Regions from separate parts of the Alteromonas sp. G4i13 genome, predicted to be linked through region 1. Evidence: predicted binding sites of a transcription regulator. Region 1 holds the regulator's gene; the other holds the start of a gene.
The links. The regulator LexA, encoded in region 1, represses DNA repair genes until DNA is damaged. The targets are predictions, from matches to a motif close to TACTGTATNNNNATACAGTA.
Positions count from the first base shown of each region.

Region 1 (8,382 bases):
AGCATCAAAAAAGCTCGTGCCAAAGAACTTATCAGTTAACACCATGGTAACCGCACCGGCGAGCACTGGCATTACCGCAATCAGCAAGAATGCCGTGATAAGCCACGTCCATACAAACAGCGGCATTTTCATCCAGGTCATGCCTGGCGCACGCATATTAAAGATGGTCACAATCACGTTAATCGCACCCATAATGGATGAAATACCCATAATGTGAACAGAGAACACAAACAACGCTGTCGAATCGCCACTGTAAGTCGTTGAAAGGGGCGCGTAGAAAGTCCATCCAAAAGCAGGGCCGCCGCCTTCCATAAAGAGCGAGCTCAATAGAATGAGAAAGGCTCCTGGTAAAATCCAGAAGCTCCAGTTATTCATGCGCGGTAACGCCATGTCAGGTGCGCCGATCATCATGGGAATAAGCCAGTTTGCGAGCCCAGTAAAGGCTGGCATTACTGCACCAAATACCATGATAAGCCCGTGTACCGTAGTCATTTGGTTAAAGAAGTTTGGCTCTACAATTTGTAGACCGGGTTGGAATAGTTCAGCGCGGATCACCATGGCCATCGCACCACCAACTAAAAACATAATAAAGGCAAACCACAGGTAAAGTGTGCCTATGTCTTTGTGGTTAGTGGTAAACAACCAACGCGTTATCCCTTTAGGAATATGATCGTGGTGTTCATGGTCATCATGTAGGTGACCGTCATGAGGCGCAGAGGTATCTGGCGAAATAACTTCAGTTGCTTTGCTCATTGTCTGCTCCTAGTTTCCGTTTGCCACTGCGTTTACATCTTTGGCTTGAACCATATCGCCAGTTTTATTTCCCCAAGCATTTCGCTCGTATGTAATAACTGCGGCAATTTCCTTAAGACTTAGCATTTTTCCAAACGCTTGCATGGCCGTCCCCGACTTACCATGAAGCACTATGTCAATATGGCCCTGCTGATCCTCCAGCGCCATTTTGCTGCCTTTTAATGCCGGGAACACGCCAGGTAAACCTTCACCATTTGGCATATGGCAAGCAGCGCACGTTGCGTTGTATACTCGCTCGCCCTCTTTCATCAGTTCATCCATAGACATATTCATAGAAAGTAGACGCTGCTCTTCTTCTTTTGCTTTACGAACAATCTCTTCTTGTTCGCCCATCCACTTTTCAAACTCGGCGGGTTCTTTAGCAATTACCACAACCGGCATATAGCCATGGTCTTTACCACAAAGCTCTGCGCACTGTCCGCGATAAATACCCGGCTCATTCACCTTGGCCCAAGACTCGTTAATAAAGCCGGGGTTGGCATCTTTTTTCACGGCAAAGTCAGGAACCCACCAAGAGTGGATAACGTCGTCAGAGGTAATAAGAAAGCGTACTTTTTTCCCAGTAGGAATAACCAAGGGACGGTCAACTTCCAGCAGGTAGTTATCTGTTTTCTGAAATTTGTTTTCTATTTGCTCGCGCTGAGTGGCGAGTAAAGAATAAAACTCTACATCGCTATCCATGTACTTGTAATGCCATTTCCATTGAGAGCCTGTTACTAACACCGTCATGTCAGGCTCAGACGTGTCTTCCATAGCAATTAGGGTATTCGCTGCGGGTACCGCCATGAAAATAAGAATAAGGAAAGGAATAACGGTCCAAGCAATTTCCACCTTCACGTTTTCGTGAAAATTAGCTGGCTTGGCGCCACGGGACTTTCTATGTAGATACATTGAGGCGAACATCACGCCAAAAACTACAACCGCGATACCTACACAAATGAAGAACATCAACATATGGAGGTCGTATACCTGCCCACTGATGTCGGTAGCACCGCGTCTCAAATTAAGCGAAGAGGCTTCTTCGCTTGCTTCTTGCGCAAAAAGCAAAGGGGAAAAAAGCAAAATTGGTATACTAGAACACCATTTTGCGAAAACGGTCGTTAGTTGTTTCACTCAGCACCTCCGTAATGGCGTGGTCAAAGACGCTGATTAATTTGCGCGATGCCCTACCAAATGGTTTGCGAACGATTGACCCATAACCTCAACTTGTAAAACAAATTTAGAGTCATTGTTATTATTTTGTTAATCTCTGTATAAGAATTGCGCAATAATGTCGCGCCGTCTAGTCTTTTCTATTAAAAATTTAACGAAGTGGTTAATTTTTAATCATTTACTAAAATGGTCGCGGGGGATTTCACGTGCAAAAAGAGAAAGCCATTGCTGTGGGATGCCCTTGGAATCAAACAGGCATTTTGAACACGGGGTTAAAGTAAATGCTCGACTAACTAGTTAAGAAATCAATAAGTAATCGATGACTCAATGTCGATTTCAAACAAAATTCAAAATAAAAAATGGAAAATACTTGAAGCATTCATAGAAAGAATAACGTGAGTAATGATAAAAATAAGCGCGCAGAAAACCAACAGGTTTGCTAGGCAGGATAAAACCTAAGTTGGCAGATTGAAGAAAAAAACAGGAACAAAAGACATAAAAAAAGCGGCTAACGCGCCGCTTTTATACAAACAAGCTAAAATACTACATCCAGTCAGCGTTTCTGATCACACCCACCGCAATGCCTTCTATCGCAAAATGTTCAGTCGCTAAATCAACTTTTATTGGTGCAAACTCATCATTCTCAGCATGAAGCAATACTTCACGCCCGCGTTTCTCTAGACGCTTTACGGTGACGTCTTCATCTACACGCGCCACAACCACCTGACCGTTGTGAACATCAGTGGTGCGATGAACAGCGAGAAGATCACCGTCTAAAATACCAATGTCTTTCATGCTCATACCGTTAACGCGTAGCAAAAAGTCGGCATGGGGTTGAAACAGTGCAGGATCGACTTTGTAGTGCGATTCAACATGCTCTTGCGCCAAGATCGGCTCACCGGCTGCAACACGCCCAATTAACGGTAGGCCTTCTTCTTCTTGTGCGTCGTTATCAAGAGGGATATTGAGCTTAATGCCACGAGACGTACCAGGCAAAATTTCAATCACGCCTTTACGCGCCAATGCTTTCAAATGTTCCTCTGCTGCATTAGCAGAACGAAAGCCAAGCTGACGGGCTATTTCCGCACGAGTAGGCGGCATTCCCGTTTCTAACATGGTTGTTTTAATAAGTTCTAAAACTTCGGTTTGTCGAGCTGTGAGTGGGCGCATAAAAGACCTGTCTGTTCATACAGTTCCTGTAAGTATATACACCTAAAACTAAATAACAAGCACTTGCCGCGTCTTTTGCGATCTGCAATAGCCTACGACAAGTGCTTTCCTCTTATTTTACGAGAAGAGCCATGTTCGGGTTACTAATTTGTAACTCCAGCTCCCCATCACTATTTTGACGTGTGCGCATGCCTTCAACATTATCGAGCCCAAGTCCAGGGCTTTGCCACACCACATTGCCTTTATTATCAACCTCAACCACGCGATATGCGATGCTGTCATAATAATTGTACGAATAGTCATTCTCGTTAGGCTGGTAGATAGCGAGAATCGACTGATTAGACGACGTCGTTGGAACAGCCGCTATATACTGAGGGTAGAATGACGGTGCTATAGCGTCTTTGAGTTCTAATGCATCGCTCGCCACGTCATAAACATTGATGGTGTTGTAGTTTCTATTTAAACACGCAAATTCAAGTTCGCTATCACTATCAAAATTTACCGTGAGCAATTGGTCACAATTGGTTTCCAATTCATTCAATCCAACAAATTCACCATCCTGCATTTTATAGAGCTTGAGCGAACTATAGCCCCCAACAGCAAAATAATGCACACCGTCTTTTTCAGAGGCAGCAAGCGCATTAATTGAAAAATCGTTAATGATTGAGTCGATAAGCACCTGATTCTCGATATCAAACGCTTTAAGTCGATTGTTCTCAATAATAACTGCATCGGCGTAACTATCGTTATTTACGTCAATGGCTTCAATAAACGAAATTTCACTATTCTGATTATTGTTCAGTGTCCACTGAATAGCGTTATCTGTAAGTCTCACGACATTAAACGACGAACTATAATCCAGTGCCCCTATTAGTAACTCACCCACACCGTCATTGTTGTAGTCTGTAACGACCGGTTTGCTATAGTTATAGACATCTTCGCCAACCTCAGCACTTATCGCAAAGTTATCCTCTTTATCTACCGATAAAATCTGAATAGATGATTCGTAACTACTTGTATCGCTAACAAAGACGGCTCTTTCATCATTATCGCCATAAGGTGCCCAACCCGCGGCATGATATCTACTCGCGCGCGGCGCACCTTTTATATCTGATAAGGCATATTCACCGTTGGCATCTTGTTGCGCTACTAAAATTTGATTCTCACCAGTCCAAATAATGTCGTCCACATTGTCATTGTCTAAATCGTCAATGAGAAGTGACATGCCACTGTAAGTGTTGTGGTTAAGAGCCCACTGCTCAGAGATTTGTCCCGCTTCTAATGCAAAACCTCTAACTTGTCCCCACTGACACTCGGAGACAACCACTATTCCTTCTGTAGCTGGGCTTTCTTTACTATAGGCGATATCACAAATGTCACCATGTTCCGCCGTTGCCAAACTGCTTTTCGATACTGCTGAGTAGATTGAGATATCATTCCAACTATCGGCACCGATGATTTCATCTACACCATCGTTATTCATATCACCCAGCACAACAAATGCGTCGCTGAACCCGCTACCGTATAGCCATTGGTTGGCACCGCTTTCGATATCAAATACATAACCATTGTTCGTTACCATTTCTATCGATGCGTCGTCATCTACGTTACCAAAAGCAAGGTTATTGACGCTGTCAATATCGTACTGTTGCAACTGCTCACCTGTGCGAACATCTACAATGGCAATAGAAGTCGCATTGTAATATTCGCTCCCATATAAATAAGCAACTTCATCAACTCCGTCACCATTGATGTCGTAAAATAAGCCAGAAATAATACTATCTTCAATAATAAACACCGCTTCTGCGTTACTTTCGCGGTCTTTTATTACAGACAATCCCTGTTGAGTAAGAAGGTAGATTTCATCATTATTGTCACCATCAACATCTTGGGTATGCACGCTTCTAATTTCGCCTTTAGTTGGCAGTTTATACGGATACACATAGGTATTTTTAAGCGTATTGCCTTCTAGCGAAAATGCGCCCACGTTGCGAGCATTTACCGTGATAAGTTCACTTACACCATTGGTCGAAGCAATAGCAAAGCCGTGATTATAAATTGGTGTCATCACAGTAGTACGAGCATAAGCCGGGGCCTTGTCCGCATAAGAAGTGATTTCGAGCGTTTGTTGGGATTCAGTTCCGTCTAAGCTAGCGAAACTAAACATATAAGTTTGAGCGTTGAAAAGTTGATTCGCAGGTACATTCCAGGTCATCAGACCTTCCGCATTTAACGAAGCACCGGGAGGCGCTGAAATAAGCTCTCCCGCGACGTCATCGTCAACTCTGTCTGGGTCACTCATCGATACGGTAAACTCTACGTATCCGCCCGCAGTTACTACTTCAGGCATATTCGATGCAGTGAGCGTCATAGGAGAATTGCCGATCTCAACGAAAGTAGGCTGGGATTCAACAACGTTAATACCGTCTGACACCACCATGGTAACTTTAACTTCATCACCGAAGACTGCGCTGTAAGGTGGCAGCGTGGTACCATTAACATCGTCAAGGACTACACCATTTACATACCAGCGAAACGAAATCACCAGCTCTGAGTCGGGAGTATCTGAATCATGATAGTAGCCAGGCTCAACGGTGACTTCATCTGTGGTATAGACAGTCTCATAGGCATAGTAATAAGGCTGATTCACTACAGGAGGTACGGATATCGCATCGATATCTGAAAGCGCAAGGCCAGTATGATTTCCGCTGGCAAACGCTGTTAGATTATTAAAGTATACACCTACATCGTAAATATCATCGCCGTTGTTATCTTCGCCATAGCGAACTGCGCCATCAATAACGTCAATTCCAGCCGTTTTATCTCCTTTTACGACCAGCGAGCCAGATGACGAATAGGGAAGGTCGCCCTGATCAGAAGAATATGCAAAGTCCAATTTGCCTTTAGACGCAATGTAGATTGAACCATTAAGTTCAGACACGAAGGTGTTGTTTGTCACCCCTTCTGCTGATGTGCCACTGACCTTGTAAGTTTCACCATTGTGCGTGACAGTAAGATACTGCCTCGTCTCTTCATAAAACGTACCTGTTTGTGGGCGGTAGCGAAAATCAACACTTAAGTAGCCTTTTAATGTTGTGCGCACGCCACCGTCTAGCATAGACAAAGTAGTGAAATAAGACGTTACTTCGGAGCTGTTTTCACCTGCGTCAGTAATAACTAGCGAAAATTGTCCGTCATACCGAGTGGAGTCGTAATATTGAATGCACTGATCATAGTCTACAGTAATCGTTCCTTTACCCGTGTCTTCATCAAGCTTACCTGAGTATGTTACTGATCCTGATTCATAGCACTCGGTCGTACCTTCAACGTTGCCGTTCTCATCTAGGAAGGTGTAGATATCATATTGATCTACATAGGGTGAGCCACTTGTATTGTCACCAAAGAGCGTGATGTAAACCTCTTGTACTGCGCTGATATCCACAGTAGAGACTTTCGTTTCTCCACTGTAGTTCGCATCAGCATAGGTGGTTGCCGCCGAGTTTAGTCGTGACTCTGAGTAATCTAAAGGATTTGATAAAATTTCTAGTGCTGTCGGCTCAGGTGGAGGTGGTGGGTTTGTAGGTGGAGAAGAATCAGAGCCACCTCCACCACCACACGCAGTTAGAGCTAAAAGAGAAAAAAGGCCAGAAAAACCCAAGCGCGAAGTTTTCATACATCGTCCCTGATTTAAAAGGCATGTCGGCTTTTTAGTTAAAAGCTCAAAACAAGCCTAATTATTAAGTTTAATAAAATATTCGTTTTTTATAACTTAACTTTATCAATTCAGCAACAGCGCCTTGAGCGTATACGCTTATATTTAATGTAGGCGAAGCCACATACTATTATTATTCATTCCATACGACTTGGTTTCTGCCCTGCTCCTTGGCTCTGTACAGCGCCTTGTCAGCAAGCGATAAGAGGGCGCTGAAATCCGCCTCATAGGTGTCTTTAACAAATGTTGCGCCAATGCTGATCGATAAATTCATCGTGTCTGTCTTGTAGGTCACCCTTCCTTCTTCAACAGCAATGCGCAGTGCTTCTAGCTGCCTATGGATCTCTTCTTTCTTGTCACCTATCATGACTATTGCAAACTCTTCTCCTCCTAATCGAGCCACGACATTTGGCGCTTGATTATGTTTAGCTATTTTTCTCGCAACAGCAATAAGCGCCTGATCTCCAGCATCGTGACCGTAGGTATCGTTTACTTTTTTGAAGTGATCAATATCGACGATAGCAACACATCCACGACAATGTTGTTTTGAGAATGAGATGCACTCGTCAAGGAACGCGCGTCGGTTATAAAGGCCCGTTAAAGAATCGGTCATCGCCAAATGCCTAAGCTTCTCTTCAGCAACGGCTCGGGCTTCCTCAAGCTCTACTGCGTAGAACAAGCCAGCCAATGCATCTAAAAAGGGCTGTAGAAACTCAGCATCTTCGTCAGTGTAGGTATCAAACTTATTCGCTAAACCGACCATTCCCACTACTTTATCTTTCACTTTTATAGGTAGGCCTAAAAATCGGCTAATGCGCGGATGACCGTGCGGAACACCTTTGGAATTAGGGTGACTGTTTGGCGCATTACTAATGGTAACTTCTCCCGTTAAAATTGAGGTTCCAAAAAGGTTGTCGAAGTTACTAAAGTAGAGGTTTCGTTTTTTGTATTCTGCATATTGAGAAAAGCTACTGTTATCCCAAACAATTTCAGAAATCGCATGAATGAAAAGTCTAGATGAGCTACCGTCTCCTTTCATTTGGCCGACGAAGGCAAACTGGCTATCTGAGATATCTATGAGTTCGGCCAATACGGACTGACACGCCATCGTCAAGTCATTGTTTTGCAGATATGATGCCCGGGTTTTATTGATAAATTGAAGGAGCTGGGTTTTCTTTCTCTCATGCAGTTCGCTTTCCATTCGTTGCGTTATATCTCTATGAATACCAGCTATACGAACCGGCTTACCTTGGGCATCTGTCTCAACGGTTTTCCCATAACTTTCAACCCAAACCCAAGAGCCATCAGTGTGTTTCATGCGAAATGTGGTGTTAAAGACTTTGCTCTTACCAATTAGATGCATGTTGAGCTGCTTTTCAACTTTGACGTAATCCGCGGGATGAATGAGCTGTCTAAAAAAGCGGGAGCCACTGTCATAGTATTCATACTCAAGACCAACAATGTCGCACCAGCGCTTGTTGACTTGATTAACATCGGCGGCCAAGTTCCAGTCCCATGTTCCTAACTCTGAAGCC
Region 1 covers NZ_JBHNYX010000006.1:86,337-94,718, reverse strand. Annotated here, with positions in the region: gene ctaD (cytochrome c oxidase subunit I) at 1-753, opposite strand, end outside; gene coxB (cytochrome c oxidase subunit II) at 763-1,926, opposite strand; gene lexA (transcriptional repressor LexA) at 2,509-3,135, opposite strand; gene ACFI6J_RS04375 (COG1470 family protein) at 3,248-6,808, opposite strand; gene ACFI6J_RS04370 (sensor domain-containing diguanylate cyclase) at 6,981-8,382, opposite strand, start outside.

Region 2 (8,382 bases), on a different contig from region 1:
CCTGAAACTACCATGATTGTGATTCAAGACGACAAGAGCCCAGACAACATTGATGTATTCACTGCCCTTAGAAATAGCGCGCATTACAATGTAAATAGCCTATTTGAAGAAGAGGAAAACCGGGAGCCTTCTAAAGATTCAATCACGCTAGTTCATGGTTTGTTGGGCAGTTACCCCGACGCATTCTGGTATATCAATGCCTCAGAAATAACGTCTTCGATTGAGAAGCTTAAATCCATTAAAAGCGAAGCCGATTACAAAGCCCTGCTCGACGATGTTGGCATGCGTCGAACCAACCCTAATTTTTGGGCGTTTAGTGATAAATTAATGCAATGGTCTAGCGAGCGCTATCCTATTGAAGGCGGTCTTCTCGACTATAATCGGTTAGAAGATCGCTAAACCTTGCGCTGTGTGCCGTATTACGCTTTTCTTTTGCAAAAAACCTGTGCTAATGTCCAACCATTGGAAATGAAAGGACATTAGCATTCCATGCCCTATCAAACCGTTGCTTTAATTGGAAAACCTCAGCACGCTGCAACTCATGACAGCTTAAACATTCTTGCCGAATATTTGTTGGCTAAAGGATGCAAACTATTGGTTGAGGAAAGTATTGCTGAAGAGCTTGAAACCGAGAACTTTAAAAGCTGTAACCTTGTCACTATTGGCAAAGAGGCTGACCTTGCCGTTGTGGTCGGCGGTGACGGCAGCATGCTTGGTGCAGCACGTGTGCTCGCTCGCTTTGACATTCACGTTGTCGGTGTAAACCGCGGAAACCTAGGCTTTTTAACTGATATCCACCCCGATGATATTGTTCAACAACTTGACCTTATCTTTAACGGTGAATGCGTAGTAGAAGAGCGCTTCTTACTTGAAGTAGAAGTTTATCGACACGAAAAGCTTAAAAGTAACAACTCTGCTGTAAACGAAGTGGTACTTCACCACGGAAAAGTTGCCCATATGATGGAATTTGAAATTTACATCGATGAGCAATTTGTATTCAGTCAGCGCAGCGACGGATTAATAGTAGCCACACCTACAGGTTCAACGGCTTACTCTTTATCAGCGGGCGGCCCTATTATTATGCCCAAACTAGATGCACTTACGTTGGTACCCATGTTTCCTCACACACTGAGCAGCCGTCCAATCGTTGTTGATGCTGACAGTCAGGTATCGATGAAAGTATCAAAGGTTAATAGTGACTCGCTACAAGTGAGTTGCGATAGCCATATTGTCCTGCCGGTGCTACCTGGCGATGAAATTCGAATAAACAAAAGCGTAGACAAACTCCATCTTGTTCACCCTAAGGGCTACAGCTACTTCAATGTACTTCGTAAAAAGTTAGGTTGGGGTAGTAAGCTTTACTAACCTCCCTGCTCCATTTAGTTGATTCCATGTGCATTTATTACATAAGCCTGTAGCATTTTCTTGATTGCTACAGGCTTGAAAAATAAAGATTTTTTAATCTTCTCTAATTTCCTTAACGAAAACCAAGACTTATAGAAATATAAGTTTTCGGCATACCTGTTGCACCTATTACAACAAGTCGTCAGCACAAGGTCTTTGTTATTTGGCCTAAATGATGTTTCGCATCCCGCTGACTTATTTGCATTCAATAGGAGATATCATGAGTAACACCAATATCAAATTTACAGCCCCTGGAATGGATAACGATGCAGCTGCCAAAACAATCAAGGTATTGGATCAGCGATTGGTTGCACTATTAGATTTACAGTTAACGTTGAAGCACATTCATTGGAATGTAGTAGGACCAAATTTTATCGGTGTGCATGAAATGTTGGACCCGCAGGTAGATGCGGTACGCGAAATGACCGACACAATTGCAGAGCGAATTGCCACGTTAGGTGGCGTACCTAAAGGTACACCGAAAGCCATTGTTGAAGGTCGCAGCTGGAACGATTATGAGTTGGGTAAAGGTTTAGTACTTGACCACCTTAAGGCGCTGGATGCCGTATATGACGGTGTAAATGGTGACCATAGAAAAGCGTTAGAGCTTTTAGGTGAAATTGACCCAGTATCGGAAGATATGATCACCGGCCAACTTGCAGATTTAGAACAGTTCCAGTGGTTTGTGCGCGCGCACATTGAGTCTGGCAGCGGTGAACTTCAGCAATAATGTATAATTGCTGGTAAACCACATAGTCATTCGGACTACCTGCTATTTAATTGAAATTGAATTTTAAGGAGAGCTTACGCTCTCCTTTTTGCTATCAGGTTCTCTACTGCGTTGTGGAATTGTTTACCGCTTGCTTTTGAGTTATTCAGCTACTTAGCATTGAGCTAATTTACTACTGTATAACCACTGTAACGAACGCATCTAGCGCAGCCTATTATTAATGGGTTACTCATAACCACTCCTTTTTAAAAGCTCTATAAACTATTGATTTATTTAAACTTTTCACAATCCACTTTAATTTTTAAGTAAAATATTTACGACTTAACTTTACACAGAAAAAATACTGTATATATTATCAGTTACTGTATATATCATCATGTTCAACTTTTTTCGAGTGTGGTTATGTTAGCGCATCTTTCTATTTCAAATTTTGCTGTTGTAAAACAATTATCGGTTCAACTGGAAAACGGGTTGACTGCTATAACCGGCGAAACCGGTGCTGGTAAATCCATCGCCATTGATGCTTTAAGTTTGTGCTTAGGCGAGCGCGCCGACGCAAATGCGGTGCGAAAAGGTAGTGCAAAAGCGGAGATCATTGCTCACTTTTCTTTAGACGGCAATGTATTAGCTAAAGCCTTCCTCGATGAACATGAGCTCACCTCAGATGAAGATGAGAATAGCTGCTTTATTCGCAGAGTTATTTCAAAGGAAGGCCGTTCAAAAGCTTTTATCAACGGTATTCCCGCTTCACTTCAGCAGTTAAAACGCTTAGGCCAGTTTTTGTTGGCCATTCACGGTCAAAATACTCACCTACAGTTGCTGAAAGAAGACCATCAAAGGGAATTAGTCGATGGTTACGCTAAGCACAACGACATATTAGTGCAGGTTAGAGAAACCTACTCTCTTTGGCGTGATAAGCAGCGCACGTTAAAGGCGCTTCAAGAACAAGCCCAGCAGCGCGAAGACAGAATTCAGCTGTTAACTTATCAGGTTCAAGAACTTGATGAATTCGCCATTGAAGAGGGTGAATTTGAAGAGTTAGAAATAGAGCACAAACGCCTGAGTAACGGGCAAAGCCTTTTAGAGCAAGCACAGACTAGCGTATACAATTTATATGAAAGCGATGAAGGCAACGCACTGTCAGTTATACAAAGCAGTATTGAACGTTTAGGCGAATTAGAGGCGCACGACGCTAGTTTAACGCCAATCATTGCAATGCTTAATGATGCAGCAATTCAAGTAGAAGAAGCGGCAGGAGAGCTACGTAGCTACTGCGATCACTTAGAGATCGATCCACTTCGCTTACAGCAAGTTGAGGCGCGCTATGCGAAGGCGATGGAACTTGCCCGTAAACATACTGTGATGCCAGAGGGACTTTATCAGCATCACCAAGAGCTAGCCGCCGAATTCAATGCTTTATCGGAACAGGAAACACTGTTAGGTACGCTTGAAGGCGAAGTAGAAGAAGCACGAGCAACGTATTTAACCGCGACCAAAGCGCTTTCTGAGAGCAGGCAACGTGCTGCTGGTAAGCTAAGCGAAGATATTGAAGTGCAAATTCGCCAAATGAATATGCCCCACGCAAAAGTGGATATTCAGATTCAATACGACGAACTTAAGAAGCCGGTGAGCACAGGTCTAGATACCGTAGAATTTAAAGTGTCTACCAACCCTGGTCAAGATGCAGACAAATTAGAAAAAGTCGTATCAGGTGGTGAACTTTCTCGTATAGGACTGGCTATTCAGGTTATCGCGAGCGGCCATCACGCTACCCCTACTATGATTTTCGATGAAGTCGATACGGGCATTAGCGGCCCAACAGCATCAATCGTTGGCGGGCTTTTACGTAAATTAGGTAAACAATCGCAAGTAATGTGTGTTACCCATCTACCTCAAGTAGCGGCACAGGCACATAATCAATTGTTTGTTACCAAGCTTACCGACGGGGAAAGTACTGAAACCCAGATGTTGGCGTTGACGAAGCAAGACAGGATCGATGAGCTTGCAAGACTATTAGCCGGTGATAAAGTAACCAAATCGGCGCTAGCGAATGCAAAAGAACTGCTTAAAAGCGCAGCATCGAACTAAAATGCAGTTGATTGGTCATAGTTGTCAATGTAGCATGCCTTCGCGCTTGCAATAAAACAGTCTCGAAATTCGCTTTAGCGAAGTTCATTGACACTAACAAAGGCAATACTGGACAAATTAACGCATGAAGTTGCAACACCTATTAGTAATTCTTGGTATCACACTAACATCAACCGCTTGCTCGAACTGGATTTATCGAATCGACGTTCCTCAAGGAAACTTCCTTGATCAAAGAGATGTGGAAAAGCTGCGCGTTGGAATGACAAAAGAACAAGTTATTTATGTACTAGGTAACCCTGTTGTTCAAGACTCATTCGACGATGACACTTGGTACTACGTTTACGATATGAAGCGCGGTATGAAAAAGCGTGGTGAAGATTTTCAAAAGCAAATGGTGATTAACTTTGTAGACAACAAAGTGACAACGGTTGAAGGTGACTTCGAGTTATCTGAAGACTTCAATACACCGCTTGATAACTAATTTTGTTTAAAAGGTAGCGTTTCTCGCTACCTTTTTTGTTTCTAATACCCTTCATAAAAACGTCTGTTTTTTTAGAGATATATCGCTTACTTACTTGAGGTTTATATGGAACATAGTTTTTGGCACAGTAAATGGCAAAAGAACGAGATTGGATTTCACGAACCTGAAGGGAATGCACTTCTGGTAAAGTATGCGTCTTTTCTGTTTGGCGACGATAGTCCTAGCACATCTTTAAAGCGCATTTTTGTACCACTATGTGGAAAGACCCGAGATATTGGTTGGTTACTCTCCAAGGGTTGTGAAGTGGTTGGTGCTGAGCTAAGCGAAGTGGCTATTATACAGCTGTTTGAAGAGCTAGGTGTAGAGCCTACCGTTACCACTACTTCCAACGGTAAAATTTACGCTATAGACGGTTTAACCATTTACGTAGGTGATATCTTTAAACTTACATCAAGCGACTTAGGTGACGTTACGGGCATTTATGATAGAGCCGCTTTAGTCGCGCTGCCTAGCCCGCTTCGCGAGCAATATGCTGCGCATTTAATGGCCATTACTCAATGCGCCCCCCAGCTAATCATTTCTTTCGAGTATGACCAGAATGAAATGGCCGGCCCTCCCTTTAGCGTAAACGAAAAAACCGTCGACGCTCTTTATTCAGCGGACTACAACATTCAAAGGTTAGAGCGCTCGGTGCTTGAAGGCGGTTTGAAAGGCAAAGTAGACGCTGATAATTTGGTATTTGCACTAACGGCGAAGTAGACTTTTTTAAGATTTGTTGCCAATAGAAAGCGTTGAAATGGTTGCTTTATAGTTTGCGTTTTAGCGCTGATTAACAGCGACACTAAAGCTATTCATACCCACACCAGCTAATGCGACTTGCTTAAATAAATGACTAGAGGCCAAGCAGTGCCTCTATGCCAAACAATATTGCACCTATCAACCCGCCTACGATCGTGCCGTTTATGCGAACTTTTTGAAGATCGCGGCCAATATTCAACTCTACCTGCTCAGCCATTTCACGTTCATCCCAACTATTGATGGTGTCGCGAATGTGACGGGTTAGAAATTCAGCCAACTCAGGCGCCATGTATTTAGCCGCTTCTCCAATGTGCTTATTGAACGCTTTTGCTAGCTCACTGTCTTGCGTTAACGTGGTACCCAAATCGTTTAAAAGGCTCGACACCTTTGTTTCTGCTTTACCATTTTGCTGTTCAAGAGACGTTAAAAGCCATTGATGAAACTTGGCCCATGATTGCTGAACATACGCGTTTAACGCTGGGTCATTAATAATTTTTTCCCGATAGCTGTTTACCTTTTTCTCCATTAACGGGCTGTGCTGTAGTTCGTAGAGGAATTCGTGTACTTGCTCATCAAATGCATGGCGAATGGGGTGATGCTCATCTTCGTATACATCTTCCAAAATACTTGAAACCGCTTTAACAGCAATGAGTGCTCCCTGCTCGCTTAGCCAACTAGACGGCAATAGCTTTTCGATACGACTGTATTCAGTTTTTAGCCAGACTACTAACGTATCTGCTATGTAGATTTGGGTTTCTGGCTCTGCAAGCAGTGAGGCCAATTTCCCTAACACCCTATCAAGCACTACCTGATGCTGGCGCTCTTTCGTAACGGCGCTTAACGAGGTTGCCATCAATTGCCTAAGATCAAGTTGGTTAATGCCCTTCTGTGCGGTTTTAGCGATAAACGCTTTCACAGGTTTGTCATCGAGCACGCGAAGAACGCCTGCAAAAGCATCGCATAGAAAGCGACTTAAACGGGTAGCGTTTCTATCTTGTGACAACCACCTTCCCGCGCCCTTTGCAGGGTCGCTGTCCCGAATTAGCTTCTCTATTGCTTCAGGATGAAAGAACTTTTCCTTAACGAACAATGACAGGTTATTAGCAATAACAGACTTGTTACTAGCCACGATATTGGTGTGCGGAATGGGGTACTTCGCTGGAATTGGCTTAAATAATGCCGTCACTGCAAACCAGTCAGCTAGACCACCGATGAGCGCCGCCTCACTGGCCATCTTAATAAGCCCCAACCACCATACTCCTTGCAAGTTTGGATAAAACTTGGGAAGTAAAACCGTTAAAACAAATACACTTGCGGCAAAAATCAAACAGGCCAATGCAAGCCTTTTAGCCTTATTCAATTGCGTGTACTTGTCCTGCATAAACTACTCCGTTTAAATTACTCGTTTACCATCTTGGTCTATAAGTGGTGTGCCGTCTTCTTTAGCAAAAGGGCCTTGTGGCCATACAGGCAAAATATCCAGTACAGCTTCACTTGGCCGGCATAATTTCACTGTTTCTTTCGCGTTATCAGAATAGGAATTACCTTCAACTCTCCCAAGAGGTAAAGAAACTGCTTTTTCGTGTTCACCTTTGGGAATGCAAACAATAGGCCTATTCACTAAAACGGGATGTTCCAGCATCAATTCAAAGATGATTTCGTTACTCACTGTTTCATCAAGTAACCCTAATTCAGCAGCAGGCGACTTTGTTGTGCGAAGCGCTTGTCGAGGGTTAAGGTTAGCTGCATTCAACAAATAAGTTAGTTGTTCACGTTCCCACCCAACACGTAAATACTCAATAACCTGCACCTCATACCCAGCGGCCTTGATCACCGCCAGTACATTCCTAGACGTGCCGCACTCTGGGTTGTGATAAATCTTTATCATCGCCACCTAACCTCACTAAAAAGTAAAAACCACATATACCAACATACTATTAAAATTCGAGGACAGACACTCGCATAGGCTAAAACCTTGCCTGTACTCGTTGGACACACACTCAAATAGCTACCTGTACTTCTTGGACACACACTCAAAAAAGCAGCTTGTAACCAAATACAATTCGAGGACGGACACTCACATAGGCTAAAACCTTGCCCGTACTCGTTGGACACACACTCAAATAGCTACCTGTACTTCTTGGACACACACTCAAAAAAGTAGCTTGTAACCAAAAAGATGTATTCACATTGAGTGTCTGTCCATTTCTTTAAATAATTTCTTCAAGCGAGTGTCTGTCCCCTTCTGAAATCCCTTCTGAGCCTAGAGCCATGTGGTACAAAATGGTCAAATTCGCCATCCGGTGGCAGATGAAACTATAAAATTAGTTATTACACCATTGAGGCAGTCTCCACCCTTTAGCATATTAAACTAACCATTTGATTTTAAATGCTTTTTAAGAGTGGCATGATACGTGATATGTATTTTATAAATGCACAACAAAATTTGTGTTTGATATTAATACCGTTAAAGCGTGTTATTAAGTATTTATGAAACAATCAAGGATATAAGAATATGAAAAAGTCTATTATTACTAGTGCAGCTATGTTGCTTTCAGCCTCTTTGCTTACTGGCTGCGTTATCCATGTTGGCGACGCTAGCGCATTAGAAGGCAGCGATTTCAGTTCTATTCTAGGCAATATTGACATAGCTGAAGGGAAACACGCTGGTGATATTTCTTCTGTTAATGGCAATGTGGAAATTAGCGATCATGGTGGCGCGGATGAAGTCAGCATCGTTAACGGAAATCTTGAAATGGGTAGCCATGTGTCTGTCCGAAATATCGATATTGTAAATGGCGATGTAAGTGCAGCTTCACACCTCAATGTGCTTAAGGGTGTAGAGACCGTGAATGGAAATGTTACACTTCCTACGCAAAGT
Region 2 covers NZ_JBHNYX010000030.1:24,089-32,470, forward strand. Annotated here, with positions in the region: gene ACFI6J_RS14655 (fatty acid cis/trans isomerase) at 1-399, shown strand, start outside; gene nadK (NAD(+) kinase) at 490-1,365, shown strand; gene dps (DNA starvation/stationary phase protection protein Dps) at 1,625-2,134, shown strand; gene recN (DNA repair protein RecN) at 2,537-4,222, shown strand; gene ACFI6J_RS14675 (outer membrane protein assembly factor BamE) at 4,347-4,703, shown strand; gene tmpT (thiopurine S-methyltransferase) at 4,809-5,462, shown strand; gene ACFI6J_RS14685 (DUF445 domain-containing protein) at 5,596-6,882, opposite strand; gene ACFI6J_RS14690 (arsenate reductase family protein) at 6,895-7,389, opposite strand; gene ACFI6J_RS14695 (hypothetical protein) at 8,017-8,382, shown strand, end outside.
Region 2: recN (DNA repair protein RecN) is a predicted target of LexA. The motif match lies at 2,476-2,495, and genes of this name have one in related genera.